4 regions of the Hymenobacter segetis genome follow, and region 2 is predicted to be linked to each of the others. Evidence: riboswitches for the same ligand, from Rfam matches in the RefSeq annotation. Region 2 holds a riboswitch; each other region holds the start of a gene.
The links. A riboswitch is a leader RNA that binds a small molecule or an ion and turns the genes downstream of it on or off. The one in region 2 is predicted to bind S-adenosylmethionine.
Positions count from the first base shown of each region.

Region 1: linked by a shared signal. The riboswitch ahead of ACYU70_RS01305 (amino acid permease) and the one ahead of ACYU70_RS16880 (O-acetylhomoserine aminocarboxypropyltransferase/cysteine synthase family protein) in region 2 are both predicted to bind S-adenosylmethionine.
Region 3: linked by a shared signal. The riboswitch ahead of ACYU70_RS13700 (phosphoadenylyl-sulfate reductase) and the one ahead of ACYU70_RS16880 (O-acetylhomoserine aminocarboxypropyltransferase/cysteine synthase family protein) in region 2 are both predicted to bind S-adenosylmethionine.
Region 4: linked by a shared signal. The riboswitch ahead of metH (methionine synthase) and the one ahead of ACYU70_RS16880 (O-acetylhomoserine aminocarboxypropyltransferase/cysteine synthase family protein) in region 2 are both predicted to bind S-adenosylmethionine.

Region 1 is NZ_BAAHBV010000001.1:294,100-299,502, reverse strand. It holds gene ACYU70_RS01310 (hypothetical protein) at 1-352, shown strand, start outside; gene ACYU70_RS01305 (amino acid permease) at 504-1,967, opposite strand; SAM riboswitch class I at 2,201-2,292, opposite strand; gene ACYU70_RS01300 (hypothetical protein) at 2,458-2,886, shown strand; gene ACYU70_RS01295 (TonB-dependent receptor plug domain-containing protein) at 3,050-5,029, opposite strand; gene ACYU70_RS01290 (M1 family aminopeptidase) at 5,277-5,403, shown strand, end outside.
Region 2 is NZ_BAAHBV010000002.1:1,551,951-1,557,353, reverse strand. It holds gene metX (homoserine O-acetyltransferase MetX) at 1-874, opposite strand, end outside; gene ACYU70_RS16880 (O-acetylhomoserine aminocarboxypropyltransferase/cysteine synthase family protein) at 1,064-2,443, opposite strand; SAM riboswitch class I at 2,834-2,949, opposite strand; gene ACYU70_RS16875 (LysM peptidoglycan-binding domain-containing protein) at 3,175-3,456, opposite strand; gene ACYU70_RS16870 (hypothetical protein) at 3,645-4,064, shown strand; gene ACYU70_RS16865 (lysylphosphatidylglycerol synthase transmembrane domain-containing protein) at 4,131-5,228, opposite strand; gene ACYU70_RS16860 (TonB-dependent receptor) at 5,368-5,403, opposite strand, start outside.
Region 3 is NZ_BAAHBV010000002.1:760,446-765,848, reverse strand. It holds gene ACYU70_RS13710 (sulfate adenylyltransferase subunit 1) at 1-1,197, opposite strand, end outside; gene cysD (sulfate adenylyltransferase subunit CysD) at 1,387-2,301, opposite strand; gene ACYU70_RS13700 (phosphoadenylyl-sulfate reductase) at 2,440-3,198, opposite strand; SAM riboswitch class I at 3,468-3,556, opposite strand; gene ACYU70_RS13695 (RNA polymerase sigma factor) at 3,764-4,342, shown strand; gene ACYU70_RS13690 (hypothetical protein) at 4,472-5,257, shown strand; gene ACYU70_RS13685 (hypothetical protein) at 5,266-5,403, shown strand, end outside.
Region 4 is NZ_BAAHBV010000002.1:1,144,492-1,149,894, forward strand. It holds gene ACYU70_RS15285 (molybdopterin molybdotransferase MoeA) at 1-952, shown strand, start outside; gene ACYU70_RS15290 (NUDIX domain-containing protein) at 1,284-1,859, opposite strand; gene ACYU70_RS15295 (DeoR/GlpR family DNA-binding transcription regulator) at 1,905-2,684, shown strand; SAM riboswitch class I at 2,771-2,879, shown strand; gene metH (methionine synthase) at 2,952-5,403, shown strand, end outside.

The DNA.
Region 1 (5,403 bases), on a different contig from region 2:
CCAGGAAACCCTGCAAGCCCAGCACCTGCCCGATGCCGGCGCGCCGGCCGAGCCCTTCCGCGAAAGCGTGACGCGGTTTTTCACCGACCTCTTCAGCGGCAGCCAGCTCGATGATACCCAAGCCCACATCGCCGCCACCGGCCCCGAGCACGCCGTGGTCACCATCGCTACCACCACCCCCGCCGAAGCCGAGCAGGCCCGCGCCGTCCTCGACCGCTGCGGGGCCGTGGATGTGTACAAGCAGCGCCCCCTCACTCCCACTGCTGCGGAGGGAGAGATTGACCTCGAAGGCGACCTGAGCCGGGTGCGGGACGATGAAGAGTTGGACGCGAATGGGCTGACCACGCATTGAGGGCCAGCGGGTCGACATATCGGTAGTAAGGCCGAATCCGAAAAACGGCAAAGCCCCGTAGGGGCGACACTCGTTGAACGAGTGTCGCCCCTACGGGGCTTTTGCTACCACATTGGGTCGGTTCTACTACCGCTATGCCGCCCCGCTGGGGCTAAACCTGTGGGCTGCCAGCCGCTTCCTGCGCCAGCCGCAGCTTGCTGTTCCGCTTGCCGTAGCCGAAGTAAATAATCATGCCCAGCGCCAGCCACACCACCAGGCGCAGCCACGTTTCCCAGGGCAGCGAGGCCATCATCACGAGGCACACGATGATGCCCAGAATGGGCACCACCGGCACCCACGGCGTGCGGAACGGCCGGGGCGCGTCGGGGTTAGTCCTCCGCATGATGAGCACGCCGAGGCACACCATCACAAAGGCCAGCAGTGTGCCGATGCTCGTCATCTCGCCCACTACGGCGATGGGCACGAAGCCCGCAAACAGCGCAATGAACGAGCCCAGCAGCAGGCTGGACTGCGCCGGCGTGTTGAATTTGGGGTGCAACCGCGAGAACACCGGCGGCAGCAGCCCATCCTTCGACATCGAGAAAAACACCCGCGACTGCCCCAGCAAATCCACTAATATCACTGAAGTGTAGCCGATGAGAATGGCCAGAATCACGGCTGAGGACAGCCAGGCATAGGGCGTTTTTTCGATGGCAATGGCCACCGGGGCGGCGCTGTTTTTGAACTCGGTGTAATTAGCCAAACCGGTCAGAACGTGCCCGAACAGCACGAACAGCACCGTACAAACCGCCAGCGAGCCGAGGATGCCAATGGGCATGTTGCGCTGCGGGTTCTTGGTTTCCTGCGCCATGGTGGCCACGATATCGAAGCCGATGAAGACGAAGAAAATCACGCCCGCCCCGCGCAGAATCCCGCTCAGGCCGAACTCACCGAAGGTGCCCGTATTGGCCGGGATGTAGGGTTGGTAATTGGCGGGGTCGATGTACTGCCAGCCCAGCGCGATGAACACCAGCACCACGGCCACCTTCAGGGCCACCACCAGCGCATTGAACCACGCCGACCCTTTCGTGCCCCGCGTGACGATGGCCGTAATGGCCAGCACGATGAGCATGGCCGGCACGTTCACGAAGCCGCTCACGGTGGAGCCATCCGCCAGCTTCGCACTTTCAAACGGCGACATCACCAGCTGCGCCGGGATGTGCAGCCCGTATTTCCCCAGAAACTTGATGAGGTACTGCGACCAGCTGATGGCCACCGTGGCCGCCCCCACCGAGTATTCGAGCACCAAATCCCAGCCAATAATCCAGGCAAACAACTCCCCCATCGTGGCATAAGAATAGGTATAAGCCGAGCCCGAAACGGGCACCATGGCCGCAAACTCGGCGTAGCACAGCGCCGAGAAGGCGCAGCCCACGGCCGCCACGATGAAGGAGATGGTAACGGCCGGCCCCGCGTTATTGGCCGCCGCAATGCCGGTGAGCGAGAACAGGCCCGCCCCAATAATTACCCCGATGCCAATGGCAATCAGGCTCACGCCATTCAGGCTGCGTTTGAGGGTGTTCGCCCCCGTTTCGGCTGCTTCCGCGCGGAGCAGCTCCAGTGATTTTTTCAACATAAAGAGATAGAAACGCGCCACGCTACCGCTCCACCCGGAGCAGCCGTGCCGCAAAGCAAAAAACCCGTAAAAAGGAATGAAACCGCACCGACCGTAGCCTCAGCTACGCGGCGCTAGTGCCTGGAATCAACAGTAACAACAGCCCGCGAACATGCGGCCCGTCGTCAACAAACGGGCACGAAAAAGACCAGGAAAAGCAAGCGAGGCAGCGGAAACGGCAGGCACGGCAGTTGTTTTTATATGGTCAGGAATTGGCACCGGGCCGCGGTTGCGGGTGGTTGCCGGCGCGTCGTTGAGCCTGTCTCTCAGCGCCTCTGTATAAAAACAATCCTTCCGGAGAAAGAATTGATGGCACAAAGGTAGTGCCGGATGGCTGCCCCGCCCACCCGGTGCCGCCCCAGACAACCCCACCGCACCGGCCCGCGTATGGGCGAGGCATTTGGCTGGCGCGTATTTCCGCTTCCCACCACCTGCCCGATACCGCTAGTTCATGTCCGATACCGTTGTGCACGCTGAGCCCTATGGCAGCATGCTCTATTCCCCCGAAGTGCCCTGTTTCATCATCTCCTGGCACGGCTTCGCCAACAGCGAGCAGTTCCGCTTTCTCATGAACCGGGGCTTGGAGCTTTACGAAGCCGAAGCCGCCCGCACGCAGCCGCTGGGCTGGCTAGCCGACACTCGCAACGTGCAAGCCGTGAAGCCCGCCGACCAGGAATGGATGCGTACCGACTGGAATATCCGCGCCCACCGCGCCGGCATCCGCCACGTCAGCTTCGTCGTGCCGGAAACGGTATTTGGCCAGATTTCGGTACAGAGCTACACCCACAACGTAGCCGAAACCAACGACTACGAAATTGAAACCTCCCAGCACCGCACGCTGCAAGAGGCGAAGGATTGGCTGCGGGCGGCGATTGGGTAGCCTCGACGACCTGACAATCCAGACAAAAAAGAAGGTCATGCTGAGCGCAGTCGAAGCATCTCTACCGCAATAGCAAACCCATTCGATTGGATTACTTGTACGGTAGAGATGCTTCGACTGCGCTCAGCATGACCTTCTTTTTATCCGGCCGTTCTGGCCTTCCCTACCGCCGCAGCGCCAGCCGCACGCCGGCCATCAGCCAGCGACCGGGCATTTGCGCTCCCAGCAGGTCGGAATATTTGGCGTCGAACAGGTTCTGGGCCTGGCCCACCACCCACAGGCGCTCGGGCAGCAGCGCCACATCGAGCCGGCCGTTGATGACCACGTAATCGGGCGTGAGCTGGGCATCGTTGACGGTGGCGGTGGCCACAGTCTGCTGGCTGGCGCGCTGCTTATACACCCCGCCCAGGCTGGCCGTGAAGCGGCGGTGCACTAGGCTCACGTTGCCGCTCACGAGTTGCTTCGCCACGTTGCTCAGGTACTGCGACACAATGCTGCCGTCTACGTTCAGGTGGGTGTAGGTGTAGCCCACGCTGCCTTCGAGGCGCAACGCTTTGCTTAGTTGGGCGCGGGTGCTGGCTTCAAACTCCAGCCCCTGTGTGCTCACGGCAAACAGGTTTTGGGCGTAGCGGTAGGTACTGGCCGGGCTCAGATTGGTGAAGCCGGTGCCGGCCTGCACGACATTGCCGGGCGTGCTCACGTAGTCAATCAGGTTGCGGCCGTAGCGGTTGAAATAGGTGCCGCGCAGCGTGAAAGCCGGCAGCGGGTGGAAATCGAGGCCTCCTTCGTAGCTCCAAGTGCGCTCGGCTTCGAGGCCGGGGTTGCCCACGTTGAAGCCTGTGGGCACGATGCCGGGCCGGATGGCCGAGTTGTACTGCTCGGTAAAATTGGCCGCCCGGATGGCGCGGCCCACAGCTGCGCGCACCGTCAGCTTCTCGCCCAACAGCTGGCTGGCGGTGAGCTGGGGCAGCACTTCGGTGCCGTAGGCTTGGTCGTGGTCGAGACGCAGGGCGGCGGTCAGGTTCAGGCCAGGGGTGGGCATCAGGCCGGCCACGGCAAACGCGCCCTGGTGCCACACGGCGTGGTCGCCGCGGTCGTTGCTGCGCACGCTGCGGCGGTCGGCCTGGCCGCCCAGGGTCAGCTGCACCTTATCGGAGAAACGCAGCTGGTGCTGGGCCTGCACGTTGAGGTAGTGCATCAGGTGGTCGCTGGCCGCCGAGGTGGGCGTGTACACGTAGTAATCGGTGCTGGAGGTGCCCACTAACTGCAATTCGGTGCGGGCGCGGGTACTCCAGTCATAGCGCAATTGCCCTTGGTACCAGTCGCGCGAGGTGGTTTCGCGGGCGCGGTCGCCGGCGTTGGTGGTGTAGAAATTCTGGGCGTTATAGTCGCGCCGGTCGAAACTGGCGCGGGCGGCGGCGCTGAATTTTGGGCTGATTTGGTATGCGCCCGAGAGCGAGTAGGTATTCAGCTTGAAATCATTGCGCAGGCCGCCGGGCAGGTTTAGCAACTGGCCGCTGGCGGTGTTGTTGAGAATGCCGCCGGCCAGTCGCAGGCTCTTATCCTGGCCATAAAAGCCGGCGTTGGTGGTTTTTAAATCATACTCACCGGCCATAAACGTACCGCCAATTTCCACGCCATCGGGCCGATGGGTGGCGGCGAAGGTTTTAGTAACGATGTTGACGAAGCCGCCCACGGCATCGGGGCCGTAGAGGGCGGCACCGGGACCACGCACCACCTCAATCTGCTCAATCTCGGCCGGGGTGATGGGCAAATAGCCCGCGAAGTGGCCCGTGAGCGGGTCGTTCAGCCGCATCCCATCCAGCAGAATCAGTACCTGGTTGAAAGTGGAGCCGCGCAATGTGATGTCGGCTTGGGTGCCGAAATTACCCCGGCTCTGCATCTCAATGGCGGGCAGCAGGCGTAGCAGGTCATCAAGTGAAGCCACCGGGTACTGGCTGAGCGTGCGGCCGGGTATTACGGTCACGTAGCGGCCCGTCTGGCCAGCCACCTGGTCGAGGCGGGTGCCGTACACGGTCACTTCGTTGAGGGCGCGGGTGCTGTCGGCCGGGGTGCTTTGGGCTAGAGATTTAAAGGTGAAAAGAGTGCAGAAAAATGGGGCGGTGTAACGCGTAAGTCGCATTCCTTGGTGGGTTGGTGGGGGTGCAAAGTTACCGTAGCGTGGACTCTGCGAGTCCGCGTCTCGCTGCGACGCAGCGAATAACCATTGCCCGTCACCGCTTGGGCATTTCGCATTTCCGCATTCGCCGCACAGCGGCGAGACGTGGACTCGCAGAGTCAGCGCTACTTTCGTCCTTGCGTCAGGCAACGTCAACCTCACGTCCGCGTCCTTCGCGCGAAATCGATTTTCACTCACCCGAAGTTTTTCCATGAAGCATCTTTTCGCGCTGGGCCTGCTGGGCCTGGCGGCCACCACGCCGGCTTTCGCGCAGGCCCCTACCCCGCCCGCTACCAAGCCCGAATCCCCCTATCGCGCCTCGGCCACCAAGGTCAACG
Region 2 (5,403 bases):
ACAGCACGTCGGAGGTAATGCCCAGCACCAGCGTGCGCGCCCCGATGCGGGCCAGCGCCGCCGGCACCCCGCCCCGGTTGCGGCCCAGGTGGTGCGTATCCATGCTCCGGCTCAAAGAAACGTAGCTGTAGGCATCGAAGCGCGACACCAGCTTGTCGCCCTGGTAGCGCTGGTAGGTGCTGGCGCGGTGCTCGCGCAGCAGTTCGTCGTCGCTCGGGTCGGTCTGGGTTTCGGCGTAGGCCGAGTAGCTGCGGTAGCTGAGCAGCGCAATGGCGCGGGCGGCGCGCAGGCCCTCATCGCCCCCGCCGGGCTGGCCGGCGGCATAAGTCGGGTCGGCCTCAATGGCCAGCCGCTGCGCCTCATTAAAGGCAATGCCCCAGGCCGAATGCCGCGCATTGGTGGCAATGACCACCAGATGGTCGAACAAATCAGGCCGCTGCACGGCCCACTCCAGCGCCTGCTGCCCGCCCAAAGAGCCGCCAATCAGCGTATTGATATCCGTCAGTTCCAATTCCTCGCGCAGGGCCTCGTGCGCCTTCACCAAATCCCGAATGGTCAGCAGCGGGAAGTGCTGGAAGCGGGCCTCCCCGGTAGCCGGGTCGGCATCCAGCGGGCCGGTAGTACCGTAGCACGAGCCCAGCACGTTGGCACACACGATAAACCATTCCGACGGGTCGTAGTAGCAGCCTGGGCCTACCAGGCCCGGCCACCAGGCCAGCACGTCGGCGTTGGCCGTGAGGGCATGGCACACCCAGACCACGTTGTCGCGGTCTTCGTTGAGCTGGCCCCAGGTTTGGTAGGCCACGTGCGCCCCGGTCAGGGTTTCGCCGCTTTCCAGGGTAAGGTCAGGCAGGTCAAATACTAGGGTTGGCATAATTCAATTAAATAGCACAGCTTCAGAACCAGCGAACCGGCCCGGCGCAATAGTTTCTCACTCCCATATCTCCTCCCATCACGGAAGAGGCCCGGGCCGATGCACTGATTCTAAAGCTGCGATAAAACTCGGCCGCCAGCGAGACTGGCACCGACCCGCCAGGGGTGGCCCGCTGGCGGCAATTCTGGTTTAAACTTCCAGCGGCTGGGCGTGCTCCAGCTCGGGCTCGCCCACTTCGTCGCCCTCAGTCGGCAGGCTGGCCGTGTTGCCGATGGCATCAAACGCCGCCTGCAAATCCGCCTTGATGTCGTCGAAATGCTCAATCCCCACCGACAGACGCAGCGAAGTCGGCGTCACGCCCGAGGCCAGTTGCTCCTCTTCGCTCAGCTGCTGGTGCGTGGTAGCCGAGGGCTGGATGATGAGCGTCTTGGCATCGCCCACGTTGGCCAAGTGGCTGATGAGCTTCAGGTTATCAATGAATTGTGTAGCCGTCTCCTTCGTGCCCTTCACGCGGAACGAGAGTACGCCGCCGAAGCCGCGCTTCAGGTATTTGTTGGCAATGGCGTGATAGGGGCTGCTGGGCAGGCCGGGGTAGTTCACGCTTTCCACCTGCGGATGCTGCTCCAGCCAGGTGGCCACTTTAAGGGCGTTTTCCACGGTGCGGTCCACGCGCAGGCTCAGGGTTTCAAGGCCGATAAGCAACTGCCAGGAGTTGAACGGGCTGATGGCCGGCCCGAAGTCGCGCAGCCCTTCCACCCGCGCCCGGATGATGAAGGCAATGTTGCCAAACGGCCCGCCCTTGCCAAACACGTCGTTGAAAATCAAGCCGTGGTAGCCCTCGCTCGGCTCGGTAAACTGCGGGAATTTGCCATTGCCGAAGTCGTAGGTGCCGCCGTCGACAATCACGCCGCCCACGCTGGTGCCGTGCCCGCCAATCCACTTCGTAGCCGACTCCACCACAATGTGTGCGCCGTGCTCCAAAGGCCGAAACAGGTAGCCGCCCGCGCCAAACGTGTTGTCCACAATCAGCGGTAAGTCGTGCTTCTTCGCAATGGCCGCAATGGCCTCAAAATCCGGAATGCTGAAGCTGGGATTGCCAATCGTTTCCAGGTAAATGGCCTTGGTCTTCTCGTCAATGTGCTCCTCGAACGAAGCCGGATTGTCGCCATCCGCAAAGCGCGCCTCAATGCCCAAACGCTTGAACGCCACCTTGAACTGGTTGTAAGTGCCGCCATACAGGTAGGCCGTGCTCACGAAGTTGTCGCCGGCCTGCAGGATGTTGTTAAGGGCAATGAACTGGGCCGCCTGGCCCGAGCCAGTGGCCAAGGCGGCCACGCCGCCTTCCAGCGCCGCCACGCGCTGCTCGAACACGTCGGTGGTGGGGTTCATCAGGCGGGTGTAAATGTTGCCAAACTCCTTCAGGGCAAACAGGTTGGCACCGTGCTCGGCGCTCTTGAACACGTAGCTGGTGGTCTGGAACAACGGCACGGCGCGGGCCCCGGTGGTGGGGTCGGGCTGCTGGCCGGCGTGGAGTTGGAGGGTTTCGAAGTGTTGGGGCTGAACAGACATGATGGGGGAGGTTTTGAAGTTTTGAAAAACCGAAATGACAATTGGAAAAAGTGCGATGCGGCTCTGAAAAAGCCTTTTTTAGCGCCGAAACTCCCCGAAATAGCCCGTGCTGCCGGCGTGGCCCAAACCCACCGCGAAGGCCCGAAAGCGCACGCGGCGGACCCACGGGGCCACCAAAAAAATCCAGAAGAGGGGGGGAGGGGTTCTAAGCCGGAATTAGCTTAGCAACAACACGGGCGGCAACAGCACATTCGCATTCGCTGCAACGAAGGCGATGCCACATTACGGCCGTCAGCGGCCGAAACGAAGAAACCCGAACCTGCGGCGCACAAAGCAGCCGAAGCATTCGGGGGCAAAAAACTGGGGTATGAAGAATTTTCCATGGCACTCGAATCATCTGTCCCAGCGCGGCCGGAGCTGCGGGTGGGTAGGAATTGGCACCTTTCGTTTTGCGAAGGTTGCCAGTGGGTCACGGAGCCTAGTCTCTCGCCACTTCTGTATAAAACTTGAAAACTGCCCACCGTTAGCGGGGAGTACCTGTTTGGTATCGGCAAATGTACGGGAGAATTTTTGGGATGGGCAAGCGGATGGGCGAAAATATTTTTTCGACGGTCTGGCGTGGCCCCTTCCAGCATGACGTGCTTTTTAGTTGTTCTTTTGACCCCATAAAACGCAAAAAAGCCACCCTGAAACAGAGTGGCTTTTCTCACCTTTTTTCTGCAAAAAAGTACCTAGAGACTAGGTATGGTCAACACCTGCCCCACTTCGATGTGGTCAGGGTTGTCGCCGATGAGCGCCTTGTTGGCGTCGTATATCTGGTGCCACTTGGCGGCGTCGCCGTAGTGGTGCTTGGCTATTTTGGAGAGGGAATCGCCGCTGACAACGGTATACGTGTTGCCGGCAGCTTCTGGTTTGGCGTTGCCAAAAAAATCGGTGCCGCCAGCCGCTGGCTTAGCCGCGGGCTCTACGGGCTTTTGTTCGCCTTTGTCGCTGATGAAATCGAAGAGTCCCATGGTTTTCGGTGAAGTTAAATGAAGAGATAAATTCTGCCGGAAACCCTTGCGGGCGGGCCGACCGGGTTGCTATACGGACAAGTGTAGGCGGGGTTTCGTTCTAAACTCTTTTGCGTCTGCATCGTAAGCCGACGAGGCCGCACCCCGTGCGTCATGTTTTCATTCTTTCACCATTACCCTTAGTGCACATGAAACTCCAGTCCCTTTTTTCGCTCCGTTACTTCGCCAGCCTGCTGCTGCTTGTGTCGCTGTTTGCCGCTTCGTGCAGCAACGATAAAGGCAAAGTAGAAGGCGTGAACATGCTGTACGGCACCGATAGCAAGGTGTGGAAAACCGCCAAGGAAACCGACACCGCCGGCGACAAAGTGAAGCAAACCGACGCTCAGAAGCAAGAGGAGCTGCGCATTTTTGCCAACGGCACATACAACATGACCGGCGCGAGCGGCGCAGTTTCGGGCAAATACACGTTTGACCAAGCCGGCAAAACCATCACCATGACCCCCGACGGTGCCACCACCAGCAACACCTTCGCCGTGGAAACCCTCACCGACAAGAAGCTCACACTGAAGTCGGCCGACGGCGCCGCACTGATGCTCGAAGCCGAGTAAATCACTCCGGATTCAAGTAATCGAAAAGCCCCGAACCAGTCTGGTTCGGGGCTTTTTTTGTGCTGATTATTTTGTGATAGGATGGGCTGTGGTGGTTGGCCGCTTCGCAAACACCCGCGCTACCCAGCGTGGCAGAAAGATGGTGCCCAGCACCAGATACAGGTAATACGTGACCACTCGATACAGCAAAACCATGAAGCTGGTGAGCGTGGCCGTGCCAATAAACTTGCCGAAAAACGTGGGAAACGCGCCCTCCACAATGCCCGCGCCGCCGGGCGTGATGGCCAGCAGCAGCAGCACTTTGTAGGTGAGGTTGCGGGCAAAAATGAAGAGGAAGGTGTCGGCATCCATCGGCACGAAGGCGGCGATGAGGCAGCCGATAACCAGGTAACGGGCCGTCCAGACGAAGAACGTGCTGGCCGCCGCCCGTACCCAGTAGATAGCCGGATTGCCGCGCAGCTGAATGGAGGCATCCATCATGCCCTGGCCGTGCTTGTAGGCAGAGCGCTGCCAGCGCCGCAGCAGCCGAAACGAGAACAGCCGCACCAGCAGCCGCCGCACCGATTTCGGGTTGATGAAAATGGCGTAGAGCATCAGCCCCGCGTAGGCCGTAACGGCCACGTAGCTGACCACAAACGCCACCCGCAGCGTGGCGATGAAAGCGCCCTGCATGGCCTCGTGCGGGTAGAGCCCGGCCCCGGCGATGAGGACGACCAGCGGCACCATGATGACGTAATACAGGTTGTCCATCAGGGCCGTAACCATGATGTATGCCAGGGACTTGCCTAGTGGAATGCCTTCCTTATTCAGAATAAACGAAGCCACTGCCGTGCCGCCCACCGCCGAGGGCAGCACGCACGACGCAAACTCCCAAATCATAATCACGTCGAGGCTCTGACGGTAGCTCAACTCGCGCTCGGCAATGTGCCGGATGCGGTAGATATAGCCCAAATCGCGGGCCAGCAGCACCAGCAATGTTATCAGCAGCCACTCCCAGCGGGCATGGGCTAGGGGGGCCAAATCGCCGGGCTTGTAGCTGCGCCAGAACATAAACCCCACCACGCTCAGGCCAATCACGACGGGCAGAATGAGCCGCGAGGGCTGCAAGCGCTGCAAAAAATGCGCGTCGTCTTCGGGCAGGGGAGCGAGGGTTTTGTCGGTCATCGAAGAAAATAAAGCAGCCCGGCAAAAGTAGGCGGTAGCGGGCCGGCGACTGATTAAAAATGGATTAAGGTGATATGAAAAACGTCATGCCGGGACAAGCTCAGCATGACGTTTTTCAGTGATAATCCGAACCGTTAGGCTAGGGCCGGCCGCCGGGGCTGCCGGCCGGCACGGT
Region 3 (5,403 bases), 790 kb from region 2:
CTCATCCACCAGGATGAAAGCGCCCGTGACACGGTTCTGACGGTACTCATCGGCTACCAAGGGCAGGGCCGTTTTCAGGCGCACCCGCACGATGTCGTTGAGTTTGGCCTCATCGGTGCCTTGGCTTTCGAAGGTTTCGATGTTGGTTTTTTGCAGGATGGTGGTCACTGCCGCTTTCACGGTGGCGGCGTGGTGCTGCACCAGCAGCTTGCGGCCGGCGCGCAGGGGCCGCTCGTCCATCCAGCACAGCGTGGCTTCCAGTTCGCGCACCACCGCCGGGTGGGCGCTGATGGGCACGATGGTAGCGCCCCGACTCACGTCCACATCGTCGCGCAGGCGCAACACCACGCCTTGCGGGGCGCTGGCCGCCGCCACTTCCTGCTGGTTGACTTCGATGGCCTCAATCACCGTTTCCAGCCCCGAGGGCCAGATGCGTACCCGGTCGCCCTGGCGATAAGTGCCGCTCTGAATCCGGCCGGCGTAGCCCCGGTAATCAGGCAGTTCCTCCGTCTGCGGCCGAATCACATACTGAACCTGAAAGCGCGGCTCATTCGGGTTAGCATCAATGGCGGCCGGCACACTTTCAAGGTGTTCCAGCAGGCTGGGCCCGTGGTACCAGGGTAGGAAATCGGAGCGGCGCACCACGTTGTCGCCATTGAGCGCACTGAGCGGAATGGCCACCACGTTCGGCAGTTTCAGCTGCTCGGTAATGGCCGCGTAATCAGCCACTATTTTCTGGAAAATCACTTCCTCGTGGCCCACCAAATCCATCTTATTTACGGCCAGTACGAAGTGCTGAATGCCCAGCAGAGAGGCCAGCAGCGTGTGCCGCCGGGTCTGCTCAATCACGCCCTGGCGGGCATCTACGAGCACAATGGCGAGGTCGGCGTTGCTCGCGCCGGTCACCATGTTGCGGGTGTACTGCACATGGCCCGGCGCGTCAGTGATGATAAACTTGCGACGCGGCGTGGTGAAATATTTGTGCGCCACGTCGATGGTGATGCCTTGCTCGCGCTCGGCCTTCAGGCCATCGGTGAGCAGGGCTAAATCGACGTCGCCGCCAGTGGTGGCGCGGCGCTTTTCCAGCGTAGCCAGCACGTCGAGGGAAACGGAGTCGCTGTCATAAAGCAAGCGGCCGATGAGCGTGCTCTTGCCGTCGTCGACGCTGCCGCAGGTGATAAATCGGAGAAGGTCCATTTTGATGTTTGGTTGCGGCTGGCGGGCAGGCGACCCCACGCGGGGGAACCTCACCCCCGGCCCCTCTCCAAAAGAGAGGGGAGCCAGTCGATTATTTGTTTAATTGATTTCTTTGAGCCAATGACTTCGGTGTCAAGCTCCCCTCTCTTTTGGAGAGGGGCCGGGGGTAAGGTTCCCCACATTTGATTTCTAGAAATACCCGTTCCGCTTCCGGTCCTCCATTCCCGTTTCCGAGAGGTTATCATCCAGTCGCGTGGCCCCGCGCTCACTCACTTTAGCCAGCAGCAGGTCCTGAATAATGTCGTCCACCGAAGCGGCGTCGCTTTCCACGGCGGCCGTGCAGGTCGAGTCGCCCACGGTGCGGAAGCGCACGCGGCGGTTCACGATTTCGTCAGTCTCATCCAAATTCAGGTGTTCGCTGAAACCGAGCAGCTGACCGCTGGGCAGCACCACGCACTGGCGCTCGTGCGAGAAGTAAATATCTGGCAGCTTGATGTTTTCGCGCTGGATGTAGTTCCACACGTCCAGCTCCGTCCAGTTGGAGATGGGGAACACGCGCACGTTTTCACCCTTCTGAATGCGGCCGTTGTAGATGTTCCACAGTTCGGGGCGCTGGCGCTTGGGGTCCCACTGGCCGAAATCGTCGCGCACCGAGAAGATGCGCTCCTTGGCGCGGGCCTTTTCTTCGTCGCGCCGCGCTCCACCGATACAGGCGTCAAACTCAAACTCCTCAATGACATCAAGCAAGGTGTAAGTTTGGAGCGGGTTGCGGCTGGGGTATTTGCCGCCCGGCTCGTGCAGGCCGCGCTCCCGGATGGTGTCCTCCACCTTGCGCACAATCAGCTTCTCGCCCAAATGCGCTGCCAGCTCGTCGCGGTAATTGATGATTTCCTCAAAATTGTGGCCCGTGTCGATGTGCACGAGCGGGAAGGGAAACTTGCCGGGCCGGAAAGCTTTTTCCGCCAGTCGGGTAAGGGCGATGGAGTCTTTGCCGCCGGAGAACAAAAGCGCAGGCCGCTCGAACTGGCCGGCCACTTCACGTAGGATATGAATAGCTTCGGCCTCCAGACGGTCGAGGTAATCGAGATAAACAGCGGTTGGCATTGGCGTAGGAAGTCATGGCCCGAAAAAATCGGACGAAATTGAAAAACCGGAAGAGGTGGGTGGGATGAGGCCCGCGAAAGGTGCCTTTGGGGAAGAAAGTAGCGCCAGCGGCCCGGCCGCCGGCGCATCGGTTCGGGCCTAGCCCGGCATTCGCTCCACCACCGGGTCGAGGCCCTGGTGAGCGGCGGTGGCGTGGAGGCCGCACTCTTTGGCAGCGGCATCTTCCCACCACCAGCGGCCGGCGCGGAAGTCCTCACCCGGAGCAATAGCCCGGGTGCAGGGCGCACAGCCGATGCTTACGAAACCTTTCTGGTGCAACGGATTAACCGGGATGCCGTTGGCTTGGGCGAAGGCTTCGCACTCGGCCCACGTCCAGTCGAAGAGCGGGTGCACTTTGATGAGGGCGTGGCCGGCGTCCCACTCGGCCGGGTGCATGGTCTGGCGGTTCTGCGACTGCTCGGCGCGGATGCCCGTTACCCACACCTGCTGGCCGGCCAGGGCGCGGCTCAGCGGCTCCACCTTGCGGATGTTGCAGCACTCTTTCCGGTTCGCTATGCTCTCGTAGAAGCTGTTGGGGCCTTTTTGGCGGGTCAGCTCTTCGATGGCCGGGCCGTTGGGGGCGAAGACTTCGATGGGCTTTTCGTAGCGCAGCAGGGTCTTGTTCCAGGTCGAGTAAGTCTCCTGAAAATTGCGGCCCGTGTCGAGGGTGAAAACCCGGATGGGTAGGTCGTTTTCGAAGATGAAGTGCGTGATAATCTGGTCTTCCAAACCAAAAGAGGTGGAAAACGAGACGCGGCCGGGGAAGTGGTCGGCCAGCAGGGCCAGGGTTTCCGGCACCGAGCATTCGGGCAGGTAACGGCGCAGGTCAGCGACCTGGCTTTCAAGGGGTAATGCCATGATGATAAGGGGAGTTTTTCTCCGTAGAAAAAACCAGAATGGGCCGCGAAGGCCGCAAAAACCCGCTATGCGTCGCGCAATGAATCAATCACCACAAAAGGGATAGCGGGGTGGCCGTCGCAACAGCCGCCGGAAGAGAAGCCCTAGTTCAACAACCAGCAATTGCCCCCAGCATATAGGCCAGGGGACGGGGCATGCAACAGCACATTCGGCGCGAAGCGGCGAGGGTGGTGGGGTGCAGGCGGCGGTTGGTGGATGTGCTCACGGCGTTTTTATATGTCAGGACTTGGCACCGTTCCAACTGGTGGGGGTTGCCGGCGTTTCGTCGAGCCTGTCTCTCCGCGCCTCTGTATAAAAATGAATAGCGCCCCAAACGAGGATTGCTGGGGCAAATGTAAAAGACAAAAAAGCGAAATGCCAAAATTTTGTTTCGCGGTGATGAAACTGGCCACTGCGCAAAAGGTTTGGCGGCCGTGCTTTCGCCGCGTAATTTGCCGTGCAACCCCTGAACCCAACGCTTGGTCTATGGGTTGCTTAAGCACTTCTAAATACCCCGTTTTCTGCAATGGAAGCCCTCGCCCATTCCGCCTACGTCGACATCAACGCTCCGCTGGTGGAGCGCTGCCGCCTCAACGACCGCCAGGCCCAGGCCGAAATTTACCGGCGCTACTCCAAGGCCATGTTCAACGCCGCCCTGCGCATCACCGGCGACTACGCCGAGGCTGAGGATGTGCTCCAGGAGTCGTTTCTGAGCGCTTTTCGGGAGCTGAGCGGCTATAAGGGCGACTCGTCGTTCGGGGCGTGGCTGAAGCGGATTGTGGTGAACAAGAGCATTAACTGCCTGCGGCAGCGGCGGCTGGCACTGGTGCCCTTGGGCGAGCAGCACCACGAAGAGCCCGCCGAAACCGCCGCCCACTCGCCCGAAGACGAGGCCGATATGCACTACCGCGCCGACGTGCTGCGTCGCTGCATTCAGGAGCTGCCCGATGGCTACCGCGTGGTGCTCAGCCTGTATTTGCTCGAAGGCTACGACCATCTGGAAATCGCCGGCATCCTGGGAATTTCCGAATCTACTTCTAAATCACAGTACAGCCGGGCGCGGGTTCGGCTGCGCGAATTAGCCGCTCAGCGCGGCCTTAGCTAAGTTTTTATCCGTTATCGCTAGTCATTTAACCTTTCAACTACCCTTCATCCTTTTTCGCCCGGCCGCGGTTTTCGTATAGCCCCGTGGCCCGCCCTGAACCTGGACGAACCGTGCGTCTGCTACTCATTCATGGATACCCTCAAAAATAAATCTCTTGAAACCTTCGTCGAGCGGCACCGCGCCGATTTCGACACCCACGAGCCACGCCCCGACCTCTGGGCCGCGCTGGAGGAGCAGCTAAACGCTGCTGCCCCTGCGCCCCAAACCCCGGCCATGCGCGTTGCCGCGGCGCTGGAAGTGCCCTTTGTGGCACCCGTGGCGGCAGTGGCTCCTGTAGCTCAGCCCGAAGCCCGCCTCCACTGGTTTCAGCGCTACGGCGTAGCGGCGGCTCTGGTCCTGCTCGTGTTTGCCGCTGGGGCCAGCGAAGCCTGGAAATCTCGCAGCGCCGCCCCCGAAACGGCCGTGGCTGCCGCGCCCGCCGCTACGCTTGGCACCGCTGCTAATGAACCCGACGCGGCCCTGTACCAGGGCGGCAACCCGCTTTCCCTCACCGCCGCCGAGCACACCACCGGGGCCGATAGCCAGCTGGTGCGCGCTGTGCGCGGCATGGAAGCCTACTATACCAACCAGCTGGCCCGCCGCCAAACCGAGTTGAGCCAGCTGAGCGGCCCCGGCATGGCCGCCATGAATGCTGACTGGCAGCACGAGCTGGTGTCGCTGGACTCCAGCTACCGCGAGCTCAAGCAGCAGCTGTTGCACCACCCGCAGCCCGATGCCGTGCTCACGGCCATGAACCGCAACCTGCAAATCCGCCTCGACATCCTGGACCGGCAGTTGAACCTGGGCAACACGGCCCAGGCAGCTCCCAACACCAGTTCTTACGTGCTGGCCGATAGCCGGCGCCAGGCCGAATGAACCAGCACATGGTCTTCCGAGTAAGCCGCCTGTTGGCGCTGTGCGGCGGGCTGCTGGGCCTGTTGAGCCCGCGTAGTGCTCAGGCGCAGGACCGCCAGGCCCGCTGGGTGGTGGTGGGCCCCGGCGTAGCCATCAATATTCTCACC
Region 4 (5,403 bases), 410 kb from region 2:
GGTGATGACCGGTGCCGTGCTCCCCGCCGGGGCCGACATAGTCATTCGCTACGAGGACCTGCTGCTGCACGACAACCGCGCCCGCATCCAGATTCCGCCGCCCGCCGCGGCCGGCGTCAACATCCACCACCAAGCCGCCGACCGCCACGCCGGCGATGCCCTGCTGCGGCCCGGCACCCGCCTCGGCCCGGCAGAGCTGGCCGTGGCCGCCACCGTGGGCGCCGCCGAAATGGCCGTGCTGCGTGCTCCGGTAGTGGCCGTGGTGAGCACCGGCGACGAGTTGGTGGGCATCGGGGCCACGCCCCTGGCGCACCAGATTCGGCGCTCCAACGTGTATGCCCTGCAAGCGCTGTTTGCCCAGGCTGGGGCCGATATTTCGCTGTTTCACCTCTCCGATAATGTGGAGGAGCTGCGCGTAGGCCTCACCAATATCCTGGCTGCCGGCTTCGATGCCGTGGTGCTGAGCGGGGCCGTGAGCAAGGGCCGCGCCGACCACCTGCCGGGCCTGCTGCGCGAGCTGCACGTTGAGGAAATCTTCCACGAAGTGCAGCAGCGGCCGGGCAAGCCGCTCTGGTTTGGGGCGCGGGCCGACGGGCCGGTGGTGTTCGGGCTGCCCGGCAACCCGGTGTCCACCTTCATCACCGCCTGCCGCTACGTGCGGCCCTGGCTGCGCGCCGTGCAGCAGCCCGCCAGCGCGTCCGAAACGGCTGCCTCTATTGAAGCTCCCCAGCCGGCTGTGCTCACCGTCGATATCACCTTCAAGCCCCAGCTCACACACTTTGTGCCCGTGCGTATGACCGTGGACGCGGAAGGCCGCCGCTTGGCCACCCCGCTCCGCGTGGGCGGCTCCGGCGACATGATGGGGCTGGTCGGTGCCACTGCGTTTCTGGAACTGCCGCCGGAGCCGGCCGTATTTGCGGCGAGGACTGTGTGGCCGGCCTGGGGGTTATAGCACATACTTTAGCTTGTGCCAGGCCTGAATGCTGATTGCACGGGCGTGCAATGCTCTTTCGCATCCTCAAAAGCCAATTACACGGGCGTGCGACGCACTTCTGCATTATCAAAAGCCGGCTGCACGGGCGTACAATGCCCTTCCACACCCTCAAAAGCCGACTGCACGCCCGTGTGACGCGCTTCCGGGCCCTCGAAAGCCGGCTACACGCCCGTGCAATGTCCTTTTGGACATCCAAAAGCCGACTGCACGGGCGTGCGACGCACTTCCGGTAGTACTGAAAGCCAACTGTACTGAGGTACGCCGCCCTTCCACTCCTCCGAAATGCCGGCTACGCCAGCAGCTGCCGCAGCCGCAGGTGTTGCAGCAGCATGATGGTTTTGCCGTCCTGGATTTCGCCGGTTTTTATCATCGCCAGGGCCGCTGGCAGGGGCATTTCGAGCACTTCGATTTCCTCTTCTTCGATGCCGCCGCCGGCGTGCTGTTCGGTGGCCGCCGAGTATTCGGCCAGGTAGAAAAACAGGCGCTCCGTGACCGAGCCGGGGCTCATATAGGCCTCCATCACCTTCTCGACGTGGGTGAGGCGGTAGCCGGTTTCCTCCTCCGTTTCGCGGATGATGGCCGTGTCCGGGTGCTCATCATCGAGCAGGCCGGCGCAGGCTTCGATGAGCATCCCCGTGGGGTTGCCGTTCACGAAAGTGGGCAGGCGGAACTGCCGGGTCAGGATGACGTGGTCGGTGGCGGGGTCGTGGAGCAGGATAACGGCCCCATTGCCCCGGTCGTAGGCCTCGCGTGACTGGGTTTCCCAGGTGCCGTTTTTGCGTTGGTAGTCGAAGGTGATTTTGCGCAGGGTAAACCAGTCGTCGGACAAGGTTTGCTGCTCGCGGAGGCGGATTCGTTCGTTCATGCCGGGGTCGAAAGTTCGTTACTGTTCGTTTTTGTTTCTTTGCGATTGTTTAGAACAAGTAACACCACGGCGATGAATTTCCAGCTGCGCAAGCACCACTTACTGGCCACCCTGGAGCAGCACGGCACCGTGCTGGTGGCCGAGGCCGCCCAACAACTAGGCACCACGCCCATCACCATCCGGCGCGATTTGGCCCTGCTGGCCGAGCAGGGCCTCGTGCTGCGCACCCACGGCGGGGCCGTGCGGCCCGGCATCGCGAAGCACCCGGTGGCCTTCGTTGCCAAAACCACCGCCCACGCCGCGCAGAAGGACTATATCTGCCGCCTGGCCGCCCGCCACGTGGCCGAGGGCGACACCCTTTTCATCGACTGCGGCAGCACCACCTTTCCGCTGTGCGCCCTCATCCGGCACCTCAAAATCCGCGTCGTCACCAACTCGTTGCCCGTGTTGTTCGAGCTGGCCGGCACGGCCGTGCAGGTAGTGATGGCCGGCGGCGAAGTCGATGCTAAGCGGCAGGCCACGCACGGGGCCGTCACGGTGGAGCATTTGCAGCGCTACCGGGTGGATAAGGCCTTTATGGGCGTTGACGGCACCTCCCTGAAGCGCGGCCTGAGTGCCAACAGCGAAAAGGAAGCCTCGATTTATCGGGCGGTGGCCGCGTCGGCCGGCCACGTGTATTTGCTCTGCGATTCGAGCAAGCTGGAGCGCGACCAGTACTTCCAGTTTGCACCCCTGGCTTCGGTGGGCACGCTTATTACCGACCAGCAGGCGCCCGCCGAACTGCTGGCCCGGTACCGCGAAGCGGGCCTGGTAGTGCTCGCGTAGCGCATGCTTTGGCTTGCGCCTCGCGGGTATCAGCACAAGCTAAAGCATGTGCTACAAGCCCCGTTCCGTTGTATCTTCGCCCTACGCTGCTATCCAGAAAGACCGAGGGACCGGGCCCGATGACGTCTTGGCAACCTACCACGAGTAGGTGCCAACTCCCGTTTCACCGCGTTTTTTGGTGAAAAAAGATGACAGCCGGAACCGTGCCTCCCCGCACGGGTTTCTTTCTGGATACGCGCTTACGTAGCTATTCGACCCAGAAAAGAAATGTCCGTCTCCGCCCCTACCCTGCCTGTTATCTCTCCGGAACGCGAAGCCTTCGCTTCGCGCTACAGTCTCCCCGAACTGCTGCGCCAGCGCCTGCTGATTCTTGACGGCGCGATGGGCACCATGATTCAGCGCCACCCGCTCACGGAGGAGGATTTCCGGGGCACCCGCTTCGCCGACCATCCCAAGCCGTTGCGGGGAAATAACGACCTGCTGAGCCTCACCCGTCCCGACATCATCAAAGGCATCCACGCCGAATACTTCGCCGCCGGGGCCGATATGGTGGAAACCAACACCTTCAGCGGGACTACCATCGCGCAGGCCGACTACGGCCTGGAGCACGTGGTGTATGAGCTGAACTACGAATCGGCCCGTCTGGCCCGCGAAGCCGCCGATGAGTACGCCACGCCCGAGCGCCCGCGCTTCGTGGCTGGCGCGGTAGGCCCCACCAACCGCACCGCCTCGCTCTCGCCCGACGTCAACCGCCCCGGCTTCCGCGCCGTGACCTTCGATGAGTTGGCTACTGCCTACCTGGAGCAGGTGCGCGGCCTCGTGGATGGCGGCGTGGATACGCTGCTCATCGAAACCATTTTCGACACGTTGAACGCCAAAGCGGCCCTCTACGCCGTGCAGAAGTTCTTCGACGAAGGCGGCCGCGTGGTGCCGGTCATGATTTCGGGCACCATCACCGATGCCTCTGGCCGCACCTTGAGCGGCCAGACGGTGGAGGCGTTCTGGAACTCCATCCGCCACCTGCCGCTGCTGAGCGTGGGCCTGAACTGCGCCCTCGGGGCCGACCAGCTCCGCCAGTACGTGCAGGAGCTGAGCCGCATTTCCGACGTACATATCTCCGCCTACCCCAACGCCGGCCTGCCCAACGCCTTCGGCGGCTACGACGAATCGGCCCAGGAATTTGCCGCGCTGGTGGAGGAGTATCTGAAGGAAGGCATCGTGACGGTGGTAGGTGGTTGTTGCGGCACTACGCCCCAGCACATCGCCGAACTGAGCAAGCTGGCTGAGAAATACCAGCCCCGCCAGCTGCCCGCCGCCATTCCGCCCGCCACGCGCCTGAGCGGTCTGGAGCCGTTCGGCATCACTGAGCAGAGCCTGTTCGTGAACGTGGGCGAGCGCTGCAACGTGACCGGCTCGCGCGCTTTCGCCCGCCTCATCCGCACCGGCGCATATGAGGAAGCCCTGGCCGTGGCCCGCCTGCAAGTAGAAGAAGGTGCCCAGGTCCTCGACATCAACATGGACGAGGGCATGCTCGATTCGGAGCAGGTGATGACGACGTTTCTGCACCTCATCGCCTCGGAACCCGACATTGCCCGGGTGCCGGTGATGATTGACTCCTCGAAGTGGAGCGTACTGGAGGCCGGCCTGAAATGCGTGCAGGGCAAGAGCATCGTGAACTCGATTTCGCTGAAAGAGGGCGAAGCGGCCTTCCGCGAACGGGCCCATACGGTGCGCCAGTACGGTGCCGCCGTGGTGGTGATGGCCTTCGACGAAAACGGCCAGGCCGACTCGCTGGAACGCCGCATCGAAATCTGCCAGCGCAGCTACGATATTCTGGTGAAGGAAGTGGGCTTCGACCCATCTGACATCATTTTCGACCCCAATATCCTGACCGTGGGCACGGGCATGGACGAGCACCGCAACTACGCCATCGACTTCATCGAAGCCGTGCGCTGGATTAAAGCAAATTTGCCCGGCGCGCTCACCAGCGGCGGCATCAGCAACATCAGCTTCTCGTTCCGGGGCAACGACGTGGTGCGCGAGGCCATGCACACGGCCTTCCTCTACCACGCCATCAAAGCCGGCCTGGACATGGGCATCGTAAACCCCGGCCAGCTCGGCGTGTACGATGAAATCGAGCCCAATCTGCTGGAGCTGGCCGAAGACGTCCTCCTAAACCGCCGCGCCGATGCCACCGAGCGCCTCGTGGAATTCGCCGACACGGTGAAACAGAAGGACAAGGCCGAAGTAGTGGCCGACGAGTGGCGCAGCCTGCCCGTGTGGGACCGGCTGCAACACGCCCTGGTGAAGGGCATCACCGAGTTTATCGACGAGGACACCGAGGAAGTGCGCAAGCAAGTCGGCCGGCCTTTGGAAGTCATCGAAGGCCCGCTGATGGCTGGCATGAACGTGGTGGGCGACCTGTTCGGGGCCGGCAAGATGTTCCTGCCCCAAGTGGTGAAATCGGCTCGCGTGATGAAGAAGGCAGTGGCTTATCTGGAGCCGTACCTGCTGGCCGACAAGCAGGGCTCCGACCGCCAGACGGCCGGCAAAATACTGATGGCGACGGTGAAAGGCGACGTGCACGATATCGGCAAGAACATCGTGGGTGTGGTGCTGGCCTGCAACAACTTCGACATCGTGGACCTCGGCGTGATGGTGCCGCTGGAGAAGATTCTCGACGAAGCCCAGAAGCAAAACGTGGACGTGATTGGCCTGT